DNA from 3 places in the Ensifer sp. 1H6 genome. Region 1 is predicted to be linked to each of the others. Evidence: predicted binding sites of a transcription regulator. Region 1 holds the regulator's gene; each other region holds the start of a gene.
What was found. Region 1 encodes PhoB, which activates phosphate uptake and scavenging genes when phosphate is short. Its sites were predicted from a motif close to TGTCATNNANCTGTCAT; they were not measured.
Positions count from the first base shown of each region.

Region 2: the regulator PhoB is predicted to act here: its motif matches at 1,925-1,941, upstream of BKP54_RS22740 (DUF2794 domain-containing protein).
Region 3: the regulator PhoB is predicted to act here: its motif matches at 2,588-2,604, upstream of phnC (phosphonate ABC transporter ATP-binding protein).

Region 1 covers NZ_MOAI01000017.1:6,042-11,903, forward strand. Annotated here, with positions in the region: gene pstA (phosphate ABC transporter permease PstA) at 1-1,315, shown strand, start outside; gene pstB (phosphate ABC transporter ATP-binding protein PstB) at 1,329-2,144, shown strand; gene phoU (phosphate signaling complex protein PhoU) at 2,201-2,911, shown strand; gene phoB (phosphate regulon transcriptional regulator PhoB) at 3,215-3,898, shown strand; gene BKP54_RS19950 (GcrA family cell cycle regulator) at 4,067-4,588, opposite strand; gene BKP54_RS19955 (aspartate aminotransferase family protein) at 5,010-5,862, shown strand, end outside.
Region 2 covers NZ_MOAI01000021.1:27,022-32,883, reverse strand. Annotated here, with positions in the region: gene BKP54_RS22750 (Bax inhibitor-1/YccA family protein) at 16-753, shown strand; gene BKP54_RS22745 (GNAT family N-acetyltransferase) at 875-1,432, shown strand; gene BKP54_RS22740 (DUF2794 domain-containing protein) at 1,500-1,904, opposite strand; gene BKP54_RS22735 (thioredoxin family protein) at 2,318-3,091, opposite strand; gene acnA (aconitate hydratase AcnA) at 3,275-5,862, opposite strand, start outside.
Region 3 covers NZ_MOAI01000005.1:241,166-247,027, forward strand. Annotated here, with positions in the region: gene phnE (phosphonate ABC transporter, permease protein PhnE) at 1-582, opposite strand, end outside; gene phnD (phosphonate ABC transporter substrate-binding protein) at 690-1,595, opposite strand; gene phnC (phosphonate ABC transporter ATP-binding protein) at 1,682-2,524, opposite strand; gene BKP54_RS08440 (FAD-binding oxidoreductase) at 2,693-3,820, opposite strand; gene BKP54_RS08445 (LysR family transcriptional regulator) at 3,901-4,857, opposite strand; gene BKP54_RS08450 (acyl-CoA dehydrogenase) at 5,158-5,862, shown strand, end outside.

The DNA of each region.
Region 1 (5,862 bases):
CATCGCTTCCCCGGCCGTCCGGATCTCCGTCCGCCCCGCATCCGCCAAGCGTGATATCGGCATCAAGCGTCGCTACGCGGCCGAGCGTCGGTTCCGTGCCTATGGCATCAGCGCCATCAGTCTTGGCCTGTTCTTCCTCGCTCTGCTGCTGTGGACGGTGATCTCCAACGGCTACACCGCGTTCCAGCAGACGACGATCACGCTGCCGATCGAATTCACCGAAAAGGTCATCGATCCCAAGGGTGAGCGCGCGACCGACGGCAAGGTGCTGGTGGCGGCCAACTATCCGCTGCTGGTCCGCGATGCGCTGATCAAGCAGCTCGGCATCGATCCGAGCAATCGTCCGCTGGTCAAGCGGGCCACCGACATGGTGTCTGCAAGCTCCCGCACGCTGTTGCGCGACATCGTCGTCGCCGACCCGTCGGTTATCGGCAAGACCATACCGGTGACACTGCTCGCCGAAGCCAATGTCGACTCCGCCTTCAAGGGGCAGATCGACCTGAAGGTCGATGAGAGCAAGCGCAAGGTCAAGGACCAGCAGGTCACCTGGATGAACGAGCTTGCAAGCGCCGGCGTCCTGAAGAAGAGCTTCAACACCGGCATCTTCACCTTCGGTGCCTCGAGCCGTCCGGAAGCGGCAGGCGTCGGCGTTGCCGCCCTCGGTTCGCTGTTCATGATGCTGATCGTGCTCGTGCTGTCGCTGCCGATCGGCGTTGCCGCCTCGATCTATCTCGAAGAGTTTGCGCCGAAGAACCGGCTGACCGATCTCATCGAGGTCAACATCAACAATCTCGCCGCCGTTCCGTCGATCGTCTACGGTCTCTTGGGGTTGGCCGTATTCATCAACTTCGCCGGCATGCCGCGCTCGGCCGCCCTCGTCGGCGGCCTGGTGCTGACGCTGATGACCCTGCCGACGATCATCATCGCCACCCGTGCAGCGTTGAAGGCGGTCCCGCCGTCGATCCGCTCGGCAGCGCTCGGTCTCGGTGCGTCGAAGATGCAGACCATCTTCCACCACGTCCTGCCGCTGGCGATGCCGGGCATCCTGACCGGCACGATCATCGGTCTCGCCCATGCACTTGGCGAAACCGCGCCGCTGCTGTTGATCGGCATGGTCGCCTTCGTCGTCGATTATCCCGGCTCGCCGATGGAGCCGTCGACCGCGCTGCCGGTGCAGATCTACATGTGGGCCAACGAGGCGGAACGCGCCTTCGTCGAGCGCACATCCGGCGCGATCATCATTCTTCTCATCTTCCTCGTCGTCATGAACCTTGGCGCCATTCTGTTGCGACGTCGCTTTGAGCGCCGTTGGTAGTGAGGTAATTACTATGAACATCATGTCAGAAGCAGCAGTCGAAAAAGCCTTGGATCAGAAAATGAACACCGTGCCCTACAAGATGATCGGCAAGGATGTGTCGGTCTACTACGGCGAGAAGCGTGCGCTTTTCGACGTCAATCTCAATATCCGCGAGAACACGGTGACAGCGCTGATCGGCCCTTCGGGCTGCGGCAAGTCGACCTTCCTGCGCACGCTGAACCGCATGAACGACACCATCGAGAACTGCCGCGTCACCGGCAAGATCACGCTCGATGAAGACGACATCTACGACCCGACGATCGACGTCGTGGAACTGCGAGCCCGCGTCGGCATGGTGTTCCAGAAGCCGAACCCGTTCCCGAAGTCGATCTACGACAACGTCGCCTACGGCCCGCGCATCCACGGGCTTGCCCGCACCAAGTCTGAGTTCGACGAAGTCGTCGAGACCAGCCTGCAGAAGGCTGGTTTGTGGAACGAGGTGAAGGATCGCCTGCAGGAGCCGGGCACCGGTCTTTCGGGCGGCCAGCAGCAGCGTCTGTGCATCGCGCGCGCCGTTGCCGTCAGCCCTGAAGTGATCCTGATGGACGAGCCCTGTTCGGCGCTCGATCCGATCGCGACGGCCAAGGTCGAGGAACTGATCCACGAGCTGCGTACCAACTTCACGATCGTCATCGTCACCCACTCGATGCAGCAGGCGGCGCGTGTTTCGCAGCGCACTGCCATGTTCCACCTCGGCAATCTTGTCGAGGAGAACGACACCGACAAGATGTTCACCAATCCGGATGACCAGCGTACCCAGGACTACATCATGGGCCGGTTCGGTTGATGGCCGAAGCTCCTCTTCACCCCGTTTCCTGAACGCGCCCGCAAGGATCGAAGACTATGTCCATGCACATAATGTCCGCCTACGACGAAGAACTGAAATATCTCACGCGCCGCATCTCCGAGATGGGCGGGCTTGCCGAGCAGATGGTGGGCGAATCCGTTCGTGCGCTTGTCAATTCTGACCTCGCCTTGGCGCAGAAGGTGATCTCCGACGACACCATCCTCGATGAAGCCGAACGCCAGATCGGCGAAAAGGCAATCGTCACCATCGCCAAGCGCCAGCCCGTTGCTGCCGACCTGCGCGAGATCATGGGATCGATCCGCATCGCGTCCGATCTGGAGCGCGTCGGCGACCTCGGCAAGAACAACGCCAAGCGTGTCATCGCGGTTGCCGGCTCCGGCATCCCGCGCAAGCTGGCGCGCGGTCTCGAACACCTGGCAGAGCTTGCGCTGGTGCAGCTCAAGGAAGTCCTCGACGTCTACGCTTCCCGCTCGCCGGAGAAGGCCAACAGCATCCGCGAGCGCGACGAGGAGATCGACGCGATCTACACCTCGCTGTTCCGCGAGCTGCTCACCTACATGATGGAAGATCCGCGCAACATCACGCCCTGCACGCATCTTCTCTTCTGTGCCAAGAACATCGAGCGTATCGGCGACCACGCCACCAATATCGCCGAGACGATCTACTACATGGCGACGGGCGCGCAGCCGGAAGGCGAGCGTCCGAAGGACGACAATACGTCGACGCTGGGTGCCGTGAAGGACTAACGCATGTCGCGCAAAAGTGCGCAGCGGTTTTGCGATAACGACATGTGCAAAAACAAGAACTTAAAGCACAACAAGCGCATCTTAGAGATCGCGACGCGCTTTAAGACCCGGATACGTTCGAGTGCCTGCTTATGAACCTGCTCCGGTCGCAGCCCTGGTTGCGGCCCTGCTCTACTGCGTCTGAAGCTATACGTTTTCGCGCGTGCCTATGAAAACGCGCGGAGTGCTCCAGATTCTATATGTTCGAGCATCTCTTTGCGTTCGATCGAACGCGAGACGCTCTGGGTAAGGAGACGTTGCCTGATGTTGCCGAAAATCGCCGTTGTCGAAGACGAAGAGGCGCTGAGTGTCCTGCTGCGTTATAACCTCGAAGCCGAAGGGTTCGATGTTGATACGATCCTGCGCGGAGACGAGGCGGAGATCCGCCTACAGGAGCGCCTCCCGGATCTCCTGATCCTCGACTGGATGCTGCCGGGCGTTTCCGGCATCGAGCTTTGCCGCCGGCTGCGCCAACGTCCGGAAACCGAGCGCCTGCCGATCATCATGCTGACGGCGCGCGGCGAGGAGAGCGAGCGGGTTCGTGGCCTTGCCACCGGCGCCGACGATTATGTCGTCAAGCCGTTCTCGACCCCGGAGCTGATGGCCCGTGTCAAGGCGATGCTGCGGCGCGCCAAGCCCGAGGTCCTCTCGACGCTGCTTCGCTGCGGCGACATCGAGCTCGATCGCGAGACCCATCGCGTGCATCGCCGCACCCGCGAGGTCCGCCTTGGTCCGACGGAATTCCGCCTGCTCGAATTCCTGATGTCGTCGCCGGGCCGGGTGTTCTCGCGCTCGCAACTCCTTGATGGCGTCTGGGGCCACGATATCTATGTCGACGAGCGCACCGTCGACGTGCATGTCGGTCGCTTGCGCAAGGCACTGAATTTCTCGAGCATGCCTGATGTCATCCGCACCGTTCGCGGTGCCGGCTACTCGCTCGAAAGCTGAGCCAGCCGGCCACTGCAGCGCCGCGCATCTTAATGGACGCGCAAAGGTCGCTGTTGCATCTTGAATTGCGGCATGTTTCCTTGAAGCGAATACGAACCAGGGAAACATGCAGCAGCCAATAAAAAAGGGGCCGTGCGGCCCCTTTTCTGCATGTGGTTTTCGGTCGTCTCAGCGAGCGCGACGGCGCTCGGAGGTCGGCTGATAGGCAAGCCGCGCATGGAATGTGCAATAGGGCGAAGCTTCCGGGGAATCGTTGCCGCAGAAGTGGAATTCTTCCTTGAGCGGGTCGCCGATCGGCCATTTGCAGGTGCGCTCGGTCAACTGCGTCAGCTCCAGGCGGCGCGACATTGGCACGACCACATCCGTCTGGATGCGGAAATCCTGTTCGGCGACGAGATCGACTTCGACCTCTTCCTTGAGCACGGTCGCGCCGGCCGCACGGGTAACCGTCCGTGTCGTGACGCGCGAAGCGTAGTTCGGAGCGCGCGGCGCCGAAGTCGGGCGCTGCTTCGGCCGGGTCGCGGCGGTGGTTCCGCCAGCCTTGGCCCTGCCGGGCAGGCTCAGCCGGTGAACCTTGCCGATGACCGCATTGCGGCTGACGCCGCCGAGCTGTGCCGCGATCTGGCTCGCGCTCAGGCCCTCGGACCAAAGCTTCTTCAGTTTTTCCACCCGCTCGTCAGTCCAGTTCATTTCTGCACTCTCCGTTCTCAGCGTTGGCGATGACAGAATCTCTCACCACGCTCCGGACAGGCTCCGGAGCTGCAACGCGATAACACTTTTGGTGACTAGGCCCGCCGCATGCGTCTAGTAATTGAACATTAACCTACTGACCGGCGGACTCCGTGGCAAGAGTCCCGCGAATCGCGCCGAATCGATTTCTTGGTTTTCCCCAACTTGCTCGGTGGGCGTTGCATTTTTGCAAGCCCCGTCGCGTGATTTTTTCGTCGCATGGATCAGACCCGTCCGACCGCACTGCAAAGCTTGGTTTTGTTGACATTGCGCTGCGAAATAGGAATAGTGCCTGCGCCGCCGCAAGGCGGCATTTTTAATTTTTTGCCGCGCTCAACAGGGGCTCGGATCGATGCCGATAGCAATGAAGGAGAGGCTCGCCATGACTGCAACCACGCCGCTTTACGACACCTACATGCGTGCGCCGTTGCGTTTCGAGCGAGGAGAGGGCGTCTGGTTGATCGCCGAAGACGGCTCGCGCTATCTCGACTTCGCCGCCGGCGTCGCCGTCAACTCGCTTGGCCATGCGCATCCGCATCTGGTCGAGGCGTTGAAGGCGCAGGCCGAGAAGGTCTGGCACCTGTCCAACCTTTATGAGGTCCCCGGCCAGGAGAGCCTTGCACGCCGGCTGACGGCCGTCACCTTCGCCGATCGTGTCTTCTTCACCAACTCGGGTGCCGAGGCGCTCGAATGCGCGATCAAGACTGCGCGTCGCTACCACTATGCCAAGGGCAATCCGGAGAAGTTCCACATCATCACCTTCGAGGGTGCCTTCCACGGACGCACGATCGCGACCATCGCGGCGGGTGGTCAGCAGAAGTACATCGAGGGCTTTGGCCCGAAGGCCCCGGGTTTCTATCAGGTTCCCTTCGGCGATATCACGGCGCTCAAGGATGCGATCACCGACGAGACGGCGGCGATCCTGATCGAGCCGATCCAGGGCGAGGGCGGCATCCGCCCGGTCACCAAGGAATTCATGCAGGAGCTGCGCGCGCTTTGCGACGAGTTCGGTCTGCTGCTGATCCTCGACGAGGTCCAGTCCGGCGTCGGCCGCACCGGCAAGCTTTTCGCCTATGAATGGGCTGGCATCCGTCCGGATATCATGGCTGTCGCCAAGGGCATCGGCGGCGGCTTCCCGCTCGGTGCCTGCCTTGCGACCGAAGAGGCGGCTGCCGGCATGGTCGCCGGTACGCACGGTTCGACCTATGGCGGCAACCCGCTTGCCATGGCTGTCG
Region 2 (5,862 bases), on a different contig from region 1:
TTAAATGAGGAAACAATGGCTGATCTGAGAAACTACCAAACCCGAATGTCGCCCGCCGGCGCTCAGGCGGGTGCCGTGATCGACGAAGGCCTTCGCACCTACATGCTGAAGGTCTACAACTTGATGGCCCTCGGCCTGGCGATCACCGGCCTGGCAGCTTACGGAACATTCGCGCTTGCCGTCTCCAATCCGGCATTCGCCCAACTTCTCTATGCGTCGCCCCTGAGATGGGTCGTCATGCTCGCTCCGCTGGGTCTCGTGTTCTTCATGAGCTTCCGCATCAATAGCATGAGCGTTTCTGCCGCGCAGATGACGTTCTGGGTCTATGCGGCCCTGATGGGCGTTTCGCTGTCGTCGATCTTCATGGTCTTTACCGGCCAGAGCATCGTGCAGACGTTCTTCGTGACCGCCGCCTCGTTTGGTGCACTGTCGCTCTACGGCTACACCACGAAGAAGGACCTGTCCGGCATGGGCTCGTTCCTGATCATGGGTCTGTTCGGCGTCATCATCGCGTCGATCGTCAACATCTTCCTCGGCTCTTCGGCACTCGGCTTCGCAATCTCCGTGATCGGCGTGCTGATCTTCGCAGGCCTCACCGCCTACGACACGCAGAAGATCAAGGAAATGTACTACGATGCCGACGACAGCACCGTTGCTGGCCGCAAGGCGATCATGGGCGCGCTGACGCTCTACCTCGACTTCATCAACCTGTTCATGTTCATGCTGCAGTTCATGGGCAACCGGAACAACTAAGCCTGAAGAGATTGACGGAAAAGGCGGCTTCGGCCGCCTTTTTTGTTGCCCGGAAAAGGGCTTGATCCACGGGTGCGATCCATGTGACTGAATGAAAAAATCCAACCGTCAAGATCCTTCCATGTCCCTGACCCTGCGCGACGCCACCGTCTCCGATCTGCCCACCATTGCCGAGATCTATCGCGAATCCGTTCTGAACGGCGTGGCGACCTATGAGGTCGCGCCTCCGTCGCAGGCGGAAATGGCAGCGCGCTTCTCCACCATCGTCGGCCATGGTTATCCCTACATCGTCGCGATCGACGCGGCGGGCATGATCATCGGCTACGCCTATGCCTCGGCCTTCCGCACGCGGACGGCCTATCGCTTCCTGGTCGAGGATTCGATCTACCTGGCGCCTTCGGCACGGGGGAAGGGGGCAGGAAGGATGCTGCTCGCCGAGCTTGTTCGCCGCTGCACGGCGCTTGGATTTCGCCAGATGGTGGCGGTCATCGGCGGTGCCCATCCCGCATCGATCGCGGTCCATCAATCATTGGGTTTCGAACATCATGGGCTGATGAAGGCGACCGGCTTCAAGCATGGACGGTGGCTCGATACCGCGATCATGCAGCTTGCGCTGGGCGATCGAGCGACGAGCGATCCGCCCGAGGGCGTCTACCCGGATACGCTTTATCAAGCCTGAGGGCAGATGTCAGCGAAGCCAGAGCCGGCATGTGGGCCTGACTCTCCGATCGTTCCGATGTGGCGTCTCAGGTTTCGACCAGCTTGAGCGCCTTGTCGAAAACCTTCAGGACCTGTCCGAGCTCGTGCCCGCGCTTCAGAATCGTGCCGTGGACGTTGAGCACGCTAAAGGCACCTTGCTTGGCCGCCAGCTTCGGGTTTTTTTCGATGCGGAAGAGAGGCATCTCGCCCGCGCGCTTGAAAACGGAGAAGACGGCGCGGTCCTTCAGGTGGTCAATGGCGTAGTCGCGCCATTCGCCTTCGCCGACCATGCGGCCGTAGACCCACAGGATCTGGTCGAGTTCTCGGCGGTGAAAGGTGATGGGAGGAGCATTCCGGGCGTTCTTGTATTCCGAGAGATCGACGACCACTTCAGAAGTGGTCTGGCGCTGATGTCGCGCCTCGCCTCGCGGCAGATCCGGCTCATCGGTCATCGGCAATCCGGCCTTCTGTTGTGACAGAACGATAACAGTTTGCCTGACACGAGCCGAAAAGCAAGCCGGAACCGGCCGGAGCCGCTGGGTGCAGATGGCATTTCTTGCCTCTGCCCCATTTCAGTCAAATCGCCGCCCCAATTCACCGCAAAACTCGCGGGCGCTGACGGACAGAGTCGTTGCCACCGTATGTCCGGTCAGATCGTCATGCTGCGTGACCTTCAAAGAACGCAGTCATGGCCGGTTCGGTCCGGTAACTTCGAACCCTCAGCCCCAGCCCCTCGATGCTGCCGGGCCGAACCACCCCTTACAGCGCCGCGCGTCAAGTATGACGCGCAAAGGACGCTGTAATGGTTCAGGCATGCCGCCTATTTTCCCTAAATCGATTCCGACTTAAAGCGTCCTGCAGCCGCTCACAGTTTGCCCTGCGGGCCGGCGAGCACGGCAGTCGCGCCGATGATCGCGCCCGGGGTTTCAGCATCTTTCATCGACTGCAACAGCACCGCGCAGCCGCTTTTGCCACGCTGCTCCGTCAGGACGGTTGCAGGCAGGGTGAAGGTCGCAGGCTTGCCATCCCACATGCCAATGGTCTGGATATCGCGCACTGCGTGCCAGTAGGCGATCTTCTTGCCGCTGTTTTCGCCTTTCTCGACATTGACGATCTTCGCCCGGTCGAAATAGACGACGACGACATTTGCCTTGCCGTCACCCGCGCCGACCTTGATCGAAATCTCCTCGCCGTTGATCTTCGCATCAACCGGAACGGCAAGCCCCTTGCCGGCGGTCTTCATGGCGTCGAGCCGGGATTTGATCGCCTGCAGATTGGCGCCGTTGACGTGGTCGCGACCGTTGAGGATCGCCTGCGGTGTGTAGACGCCATTTCGACCCAGCATGCGGGCATAGGCATATTGCCGGTCTGTGTTCTCTGTCGAGGCGAGCGTGTCTTTCCAACCGAGATAGTTCCAGTAGTCGACGTGATAGGACAGCGCCACCACGTCGCCGTCATCGACCAGCTTCTTCAAGGCGGCATCGGCTGGAGGGCAGGAGGAACAGCCCTGGCTGGTGAAGAGTTCGACGACGCCTTTGATAACCTTGCCATCCTCAGCCATAGCCGGAACCGACGCTGCAGCAAAAAGCCCGAAAGCCATTGCAACGGGGCGAAGGAAATATCTGTCTGCGAATGTCATGGCGTCACTTCATTGGCGGCCGACAGGCCTACTTCACGGGGAAGTCCATTACATACGACGCCGATGCTTCAACGGGAAGTCACGTTGGAGTGAGGATATGGGCAGGCAACCTATAGGAAACGTGAAAAGGCCGGGACACCTTGCGGTATCCCGGCCTTTCAATGTTTCAAGCAACCAGAGCGATCAGGCGGCGAGGTCGCGCAGAACCGTCTGCAGGATGCCGCCATTGTTGACGTAGGTGACTTCATCGAGCGTATCGATGCGGCAAACGAGCGGAACGTCCTTCACGCTGCCGTCGCCATAGGTGATCTTGGCGACGCGCTTTTCGCGCGGCTGAACGTTGGCGAGATTGTCGATCGTGACGATCTCGTCGCCCTTCAAGGCCAGCGATTCCCAAGTCGTTCCCTGTTCGAAGACGAACGGGATGACGCCCATGCCGACCAGGTTCGAGCGGTGGATACGCTCGAAGGACTGGGCGATCACGGCCTTGACGCCGAGCAGGTTGGTGCCCTTTGCAGCCCAGTCGCGCGACGAGCCATTGCCGTATTCGACGCCGGCGAAGATGACGAGCGGAACGCCCTCTTCCTTGTACTGCATGGCCGCATCGTAGATCGACATCTCTTCCTTCGACGGATAGTGGATGGTGTAGCCACCTTCCTTGCCGTTCGGGCCGAGCATGTGGTTGCGGATGCGGATGTTGGCAAAGGTGCCGCGCATCATCACCTCATGGTTGCCGCGACGCGTACCGTACTGGTTGAAGTCGGCGACGCCGACGCCATGGTCGATGAGGTACGAACCGGCCGGCGAAGCCGCCTTGATCGAACCGGCCGGCGAGATGTGGTCGGTGGTGATCTTGTCGCCGAACAGGCCGAGAACGCGAGCACCCTTGATATCGGAGATGCCCAAGCCGGACTTGCCCATGCCAACGAAGTAGGGCGGGTTCTGCACGTAGGTCGAACCATCGTCCCAGGCGTAGGTCTGGCCCGGAGGAACCTGAACGGCCTGCCAGTTTTCGTCGCCCTTGAACACGTCGGCGTACTTGGTCGCGTAGAGTTCGCGGGTCACGTACTTGAAGATGAACTCCTGGATTTCCTTGGAGGTCGGCCAGATGTCCTTGAGGAAGACCGGGTTGCCGTCCCGATCTTCGCCGAGCGGCTCGTTGGTCAGGTCCTTCTGAACCGTTCCGGCGAGTGCATAGGCGACGACGAGCGGCGGCGAGGCGAGGTAGTTGGCCTGAACGTCCGGCGAAATACGGCCTTCGAAGTTGCGGTTGCCGGAGAGAACGCCGGCGGCAATCAGGCCCTTGTCGTTGATCGTCTTGGAGATCGGGGCCGGCAGCGGACCGGAGTTGCCGATGCAGGTGGTGCAGCCGAAGCCGACGAGGTTGAAGCCAAGCGCGTCGAGGTCCTTCTGCAGGCCCGACTTGGCGAGGTATTCGCCGACGACCTGCGATCCCGGTGCAAGCGAGGTCTTGACCCACGGCTTGGACTTCAGGCCCTTGGCAACGGCGTTGCGGGCGAGAAGGCCGGCGGCGATCAGAACCGACGGGTTGGACGTGTTGGTGCACGACGTGATCGCAGCGATGGCAACGTCGCCATGGCCGAGATCGAAGTCGGTGCCTTCGACAGCGTAGCGGTTCGAAAGCTGGCCCGGCTTCTTGTAGTCGCCTTCGAGGGCGGTTGCGAAACCGGATGCAATGCTTTCCAGCGGGATGCGGCCTTCCGGACGCTTCGGACCGGCCATGGCCGGAACAACGTCGCCGAGGTCGAGTTCGAGCGTGTCGGTGAACACCAGCTCGGAGCCGTCACCATCGCGCCACATCCCTTGAGCCTTGGAGTAGGCTTCGACCAGCGAAATGCGCTGTTCTTCGCGGCCGGACATGGTGAGGTAGTTGATGGTTTCGCTGTCGACCGGGAAGAAGCCGCAGGTGGCGCCGTATTCCGGACCCATGTTGCCGATGGTGGCGCGGTCGGCGAGCGTCATGTTGTCGAGGCCGGGGCCGAAGAATTCGACGAACTTCGAAACAACACCCTTCTTGCGCAGCATCTGCACGACCATCAGCACGAGGTCGGTCGCCGTCACGCCTTCCTTGAGCTTGCCCGTGAGCTTGAAGCCGATGACCTCGGGCAGCAGCATGGAGACCGGCTGGCCGAGCATCGCGGCTTCAGCCTCGATGCCGCCGACGCCCCAGCCGAGAACGCCGAGGCCGTTGATCATCGTCGTGTGGCTGTCGGTGCCGACGCAGGTGTCCGGGTAGGCCGTGATTTCGCCGTCTTCTTCACGGGTCCAGACAGTCTGGCCCAGATATTCCAGATTGACCTGGTGACAGATACCGGTGCCGGGCGGCACGACGCGGAAGTTCTTGAACGCCTGCTGGCCCCACTTCAGGAAGCGGTAACGCTCGCCGTTGCGCTGGTATTCCAGCTCGACGTTGCGGGCAAAGGCGTTCGGAGTGCCGAATTCGTCGACGATAACCGAGTGGTCGATGACGAGGTCGACGGGCACCAGCGGGTTGATCTTTTCCGGATCGCCACCAAGCGACACCATGGCGTCGCGCATGGCAGCGAGGTCGACAACGGCGGGAACGCCGGTGAAGTCCTGCATCAGAACGCGGGCCGGGCGGTAGGCGATTTCGTTTTCGGCGGTGCCCTTGTCGTTCAGCCAGGCTGCGACGTTCTCGATGTCCTTCTTGGTGACGGAGCGGCCGTCTTCGTTGCGCAGCAGGTTTTCGAGCAGCACCTTCATCGAGTAGGGGAGCTTCGAAACGCCGG
Region 3 (5,862 bases), on a different contig from region 1:
CGAAACCGCGGCGATCGCGGGTATCGGCCCGAGCGAGAGGATTGCCAGGAAGAAGCCGGCGATGACCACTTCGGGAAAGGCGCGTAGGATCTCCATCAGCCGGCGCACGACACCACGAACCCACGGATTGGGCATCAGGTTGCGGGCGGCAAGGAAACAGAAGATGAAGCCGAAGAACGTGCCGATGACGGTGGAGAAGATCGCGATGTTCACGGTCTCCAGCATCTTGTGCACATACTCAGGAATGTAGAAGCTCTCGGTCAGGTAGAGCCGACCCTCGGGATAATTGTACTTGAAGCTGCCGTCGTCGTAGGGCGAAGGCAGATCGAACATGGCGCGGAAGATTTCCAGGCCATCACGCGGCGCGAGATCGCCGACGAAATCGAAGAAGTGCGGCAGGCGGTCGAAGAATTTGCCGGCATTGGAATCGTTGGCAAACCAGAGCGAGCCGGAAAGGGCGAGCACCAGCACGGCGAAGCCGAGCCAGGAGTAAAGCCGGCGACGCGAGTTCAACTCCTGCCAGTGGCGCTCGACCAGCGCGCCGTTTTCACTCAGATGCCTCGGGAGCATGGAAGTTGCCATGAATGTTCCGGCAATGCCGGCCTCTGTCGACAGGCGCTCCAGGCGCCCCAGCAAAAAGGCGAACGCTGGCCGTTTTGGCGGCCAGCGTCCTTGAATGATCAGGAAAATCAGCCGCCGATCGTTGCCTTGCGGGCGTCGATGATCGGCTTGTAGAAGTCGGCGTTGACTTCGGTGAAGCCAGTGAAATCGCCACCCTGGATGGCGGAGAAGCAGGCGGCATCGGTCTTCGGCAGGTCGAGCATGAACTGCTTGAACTTGGCCTTCATGTCATCGTTCATCGTCGAACGGACGACGATCGGGCCGTTCGGGATCAACGGCGACTTCCAGAGTTCGACCAGGTCATTCATGTCGAGGATGCCCTTGTCGACCATCTTCTTCAGGTTGCCCGAAGTGTAGCCGTCCTTGAATTCGCCGACGCCCGAACCGAAGGTCGTGCCGGCATCGAACGTGCCCTTGACGACTTCGAGAACCAGGTTTTCGTGACCGCCGCCGAAGCCGGTTTCACCGAAGAATTCCTTGACCGGCGCGCCGATCGATTCCGGCAGGGTGACGAGCGGGATGAGGTAGCCAGAGGTCGAGTCCGGATCGGCAAAGCCGAGCTTCTTGCCCTTCAGGTCTTCGAGCTTGGTGATGCCGGAGTCCTTGCGGGCGACCATGATCGAGTGGTAGCCGGTCGAACCGTCGGTCTGGACGGTCGTCAGGATCGGCTCGACCGCGTCGGCCTTGGCGAGGTAGATCTTGGCAAAGCCCGAAGCGCCGAGTTCGGCGTAGTCGAGCGTGCCGCCGAGCAGGCCCTGGATGACGCCGTCATAGTCGGCGGCCGGGAACAGCGAAACCTTTTCGACGCCGATTGCAGCCGGCAGCTTGTCGACGATACACTGGAAGTTGCGCAGGCGGTCGGCTTCGTTTTCGCCGCCGATGATACCGACGCGGAATTCCTTGAGGTCTTCGGCCTGAGCGTGGCCGACGAGGGCGAGCAGGGCGACAGCGCCCAGAAGAGCTTTCTTCAGCATAAGGTTCTCCCGTTTCTCCGGCTTTGCCGGATGATATTCGGTTTCAAAGAGGTGCCCTTGACGTGGGCCTTCGATCCTGGCGGGCGTCAGATGCCGGCCAGTGCCAGCGGCTGGAGGCCGGCAGATGCCGTTTGTTCCTGCGGAATGGCCGCCGGAATGTTGATGCTTGTCGAGGTCATCGATTCCTCGATGCCCGTATCGGCGCCGTAGATCTCGGCGACGGCGGCCGCCGTCAGGTCCTTCGGCTGGCCGTCGAAGACGACGCGGCCGTGCGCCATACCGATGATCCGCTCGCAGTAGTTGCGCGCCGTGTCGAGCGTGTGGAGATTGGTGATTACGGTGATGCCGTCGCGCTCGTTGATGTCGCGCAGCGCGTCCATGACGATCTTGGCGTTGAGCGGGTCGAGCGAGGCGATTGGCTCGTCAGCGAGCAGAACCTTCGGCTGCTGCATCAATGCGCGGGCGATGGCCACGCGCTGCTGCTGGCCGCCGGAAAGCGTGCCCGCCGCCTGCAGCGCCGTCTGCTCGATGCCGAGGCGCTCCAGCGCGCCGATCGCCATGATGCGCTCTTCGCGGGTAAACATGTTGAGGATGCTCAGAACCGTCGAACGATGGTTCAGGCGACCCAGCAGCACATTGGTCAGAACGTCGAGGCGCGGCACCAGATTGAACTGCTGGAAGATCATCGCGCAGTCGCGCTGCCAGTTGCGCAGTGCGGCACCGCGCAGTGACGAGACTTCCGTGCCGGCGAACTCGATCGAGCCGGACGACAGGTCGACCAGGCGATTGATCATGCGAAGCAGCGTCGACTTGCCAGCGCCGGAGCGGCCGATCACGCCGACCATCTGGCCCTGGGGAATGTCGAAGGTAACCGAGCTCACGGCTGTCTTCTTGCCGAACTGGCGGGTTACATTCTTCAACTGAAACATTTCTAGCAGGTCCTCTTTCGGGGAGACCGGTCATCGGTATGACACCTGCCATATCGGCGCTTCATGAAAGCGAAATGTCAGTTTCTTGTAGTTTATGTTACAGTTCACAGCCTCGCCGACATCCTTAACGGAATGTGACAATCGCAGCGGGATGGAGGTGCGTTGTCGCTACCTCAGGAAGCGCTCGGGGTTGAAACCGACTGGGTCAAGGCCGTTTGCGGCGAAGCTTTCGGGCGCCGGTAGGCCAATCAGCAGGTTTGCGGCAAGCGCGCCTAGTGCCGGCGACGTCAGAATGCCGTAGCCGCCCTGGCCGGCAAGCCAGAAGAAATCCGGACGATCCTTGGCGTGACCGATCACCGGCAGCTTGTCCGGTGAAAAGCTGCGCAAGCCAGCCCAGCTCTTGAAGATGCGGCGGACCGGGACGGTCGTCGCCTCTTCCACGTAGTGGGCGCCCCAGGCGACATCGATCTCCTCGGGCTGCACGTCCGTCGGTTCGCACGGCGTGGCGTCGGCAGGAGAGGCAAGCAGCCGCCCGCCTTCGGGCTTCATATAGAAGTCCTCGTCGATCTCGTTGATCTCGGGCATTGTCAGGGCATCGATCTCCGCGGGAAGGTCCACCGTGATCGCGCTGCGGCGATGCGGCACGATGCCGACCGGCGTCACGCCGAAGAGGCTTGCGACCGGGTCGGCCCAGCCGCCAGCCGCATTGACGATGACCTGGGCATGGATCTCGCCGGCATTCGTCGAAAGCACCCAGCCATTTGCCTCGCGGCGCGGAGCCACGATGTCGCTGCGCTCAATCACCTCGGCGCCATGGCGACGTGCGCCGCGCAGGTAACCCTGCAGCAGGTTCTCGACCTCGATGTCCCAGAAATTCGGGTCATAAAATGCGGCCGCCACATAGTCGCGCCGAAGAATCGGTACGCGGGTGATTGCTTCGTCGACAGTCAGCCTTCGCAGGTCGGGATTGACAGCGCTTTCCTCGGCAAACACCGCCTCAAGCCGTGCCACTTTCTCCGCATTGGCGATCATGACGCCGCCACGCTGCTTCAACAGCGGTACGTCGGAAAAGCCTTCGGGAGGCTGATCGAAGAAAGTCTTGGAGATCGCCGCGAGCTTGCACACTTCAGGGGCGTTGTACCGCAGAACGAATTCGGCGGCGGAGCGCCCGGTGCTGTGATAACCGAGCCCGTCTTCCCGCTCGATGACGGCAACGGAGCGGTGCGGTGCCAGAAAAAAGGCCAGCGAAAGGCCGGCAATGCCGCCACCAACGATTGCCACATCAAATTCACGCATGTCCCGACCCCGCTCCTGATTTGGTGGGACCATAGGCAGCGCGTGTTACGCGTTCAAATTTATAACGGGAAATGTCGCTATCAATTCTGCTGATGATCAAGGCAGTGATCAAGCGGCGCGGTATCGGCCACATGCGCAAGGAAGGCGGCCTCGGCCGGATTGAGAATCGAGTTCGGGTTGGAGATGCGAAACACATCCGTCGTTGGCAGGTTGTGGTAGGGCGGCAGTTGCCAAAGTCGTCCGCCGGCGACGGCGGGCGCTGCCAGATGATCCGGCAGCATGCCGATGCCGACGTTGGAGGCGATCAGCCGCATCACTTCCTCGACATTGCAGGAGACGGCCCGAACCTGCTGGCCAAACGAGCCAATGGCGCGCACTGCCGTCACGGAGTTCATATGCTGTCCGCCGAGCACATCGGCGATGAAGGCGATATAGGCATTGCCGCGAAGATCGTTGAAATCAACACCCTCGACACCGAACAGGGGATGCTCGCGGCCGCAGTAAAGCGCATAGCGCTCACGCACGTGGAAGCTCTTGTTCAGCCAGGCGGGGATGTTGCCGTCGCAAAGACCCATCGTCGCGATGTTGCGTTCGACTGCGCTCAGAACGTCCACAGTCGTGGCGACCGTCACCGAAATCGTTACCTTCGGATGCTGGATAAAGAAGCTCTCGAGCTTCCGGTCCCAGGCCGGGTTGTGGGCATGGCTGACGACATGAATGTTGAGGTGGCCGGTGATTTCCTCGCCCGCCGTTTCAAGGACGTTGGGAAGCCGGATGACGGCCGCGAAGATGTCGCGGCACTGCGCGTGCAATCGGGCGCCGGCATCGGTCAGGTCGAAGCGGCCCGGGCGGCGGTCGATGAGCTTTTGCCCAACGGTCTGTTCGAGCCGCTTGAGCGCCATGCTGACGGCCGGCTGCTGCAGCAGGAGCCTGTTGGCCGCAGCGGTGATGCTGCCTTCCTCCACCACGACGACGAATGTGCGCAGCAAGTTCCAGTCGAGATTGTGAGCAAAGCGTTCTAAGCGGTCGTTGGCCATTGGCGGGTACGAGCATGGACCTTTAGCGTGGCACTGGCGCGGCGCGGTGACGACGAGCGCCGCCAAGTGAACCCGACTCTTGTCGCCATATTTCGACGGATTTGCAACATGAACGGCACCTGGCGACCGGTGGCACGCCCAATGTGTAGCGCGCAAGGAGTCCGGCGGCACTTCACAGCCGATTGTGTGGCGCTCAGCGAGGCCATTCCGCAGACGCATGAGGCGGTGCCTCAATTTCGTTTGAAAGCCTTGGTTCTGCTTGCCATAACCGCAAGTGGAAAAATCCGATGGGAGAGAAACATGGCCGGCAAGACGCAATTTCAATGGGACGACGCGTTCCTCCTCGAAGATCAGTTGACCGAGGACGAGCGCATGATCCGCGACACGGCACGAGCCTATGCACAGGATCGCCTGCAGCCGCGGGTCATCGCTGCCTATCGCGAAGAATCGACTGATCCCGAAATCTTCCGGGAAATGGGCGAACTTGGTCTGCTCGGCGCGACCGTATCGGAGACCTACGGCGGTGTCGGCGCTTCCTATGTCGCCTATGGTCTTGTCGCCCGCGAAGTCGAGCGCGTCGATTCCGGCTACCGATCGATGATGAGCGTGCAATCCTCGCTGGTCATCTACCCGATCTACGCCTATGGCTCGGAGGAGCAGAAGCAGAAGTATCTGCCGAAGCTGATCAGCGGCGAATGGATCGGCTGCTTCGGCCTGACGGAGCCTGACGCCGGTTCCGACCCCGGCGGCATGAAGACCCGTGCCATCAAGACGGAGAACGGCTACCGTCTCGTCGGCTCGAAGATGTGGATCTCCAATGCGCCGATCGCCGATGTCTTTGTCGTCTGGGCAAAGTCCGAAGCCCATGGCAATGCCATTCGCGGCTTCGTGCTCGACAAGGGCATGAAGCGCCTCTCGGCGCCGAAGATTGCCGGCAAGCTGTCGCTGCGCGCCTCGATCACCGGCGAAATCGTCATGGACAATGTCGAGGTCGGCGAAGATGCG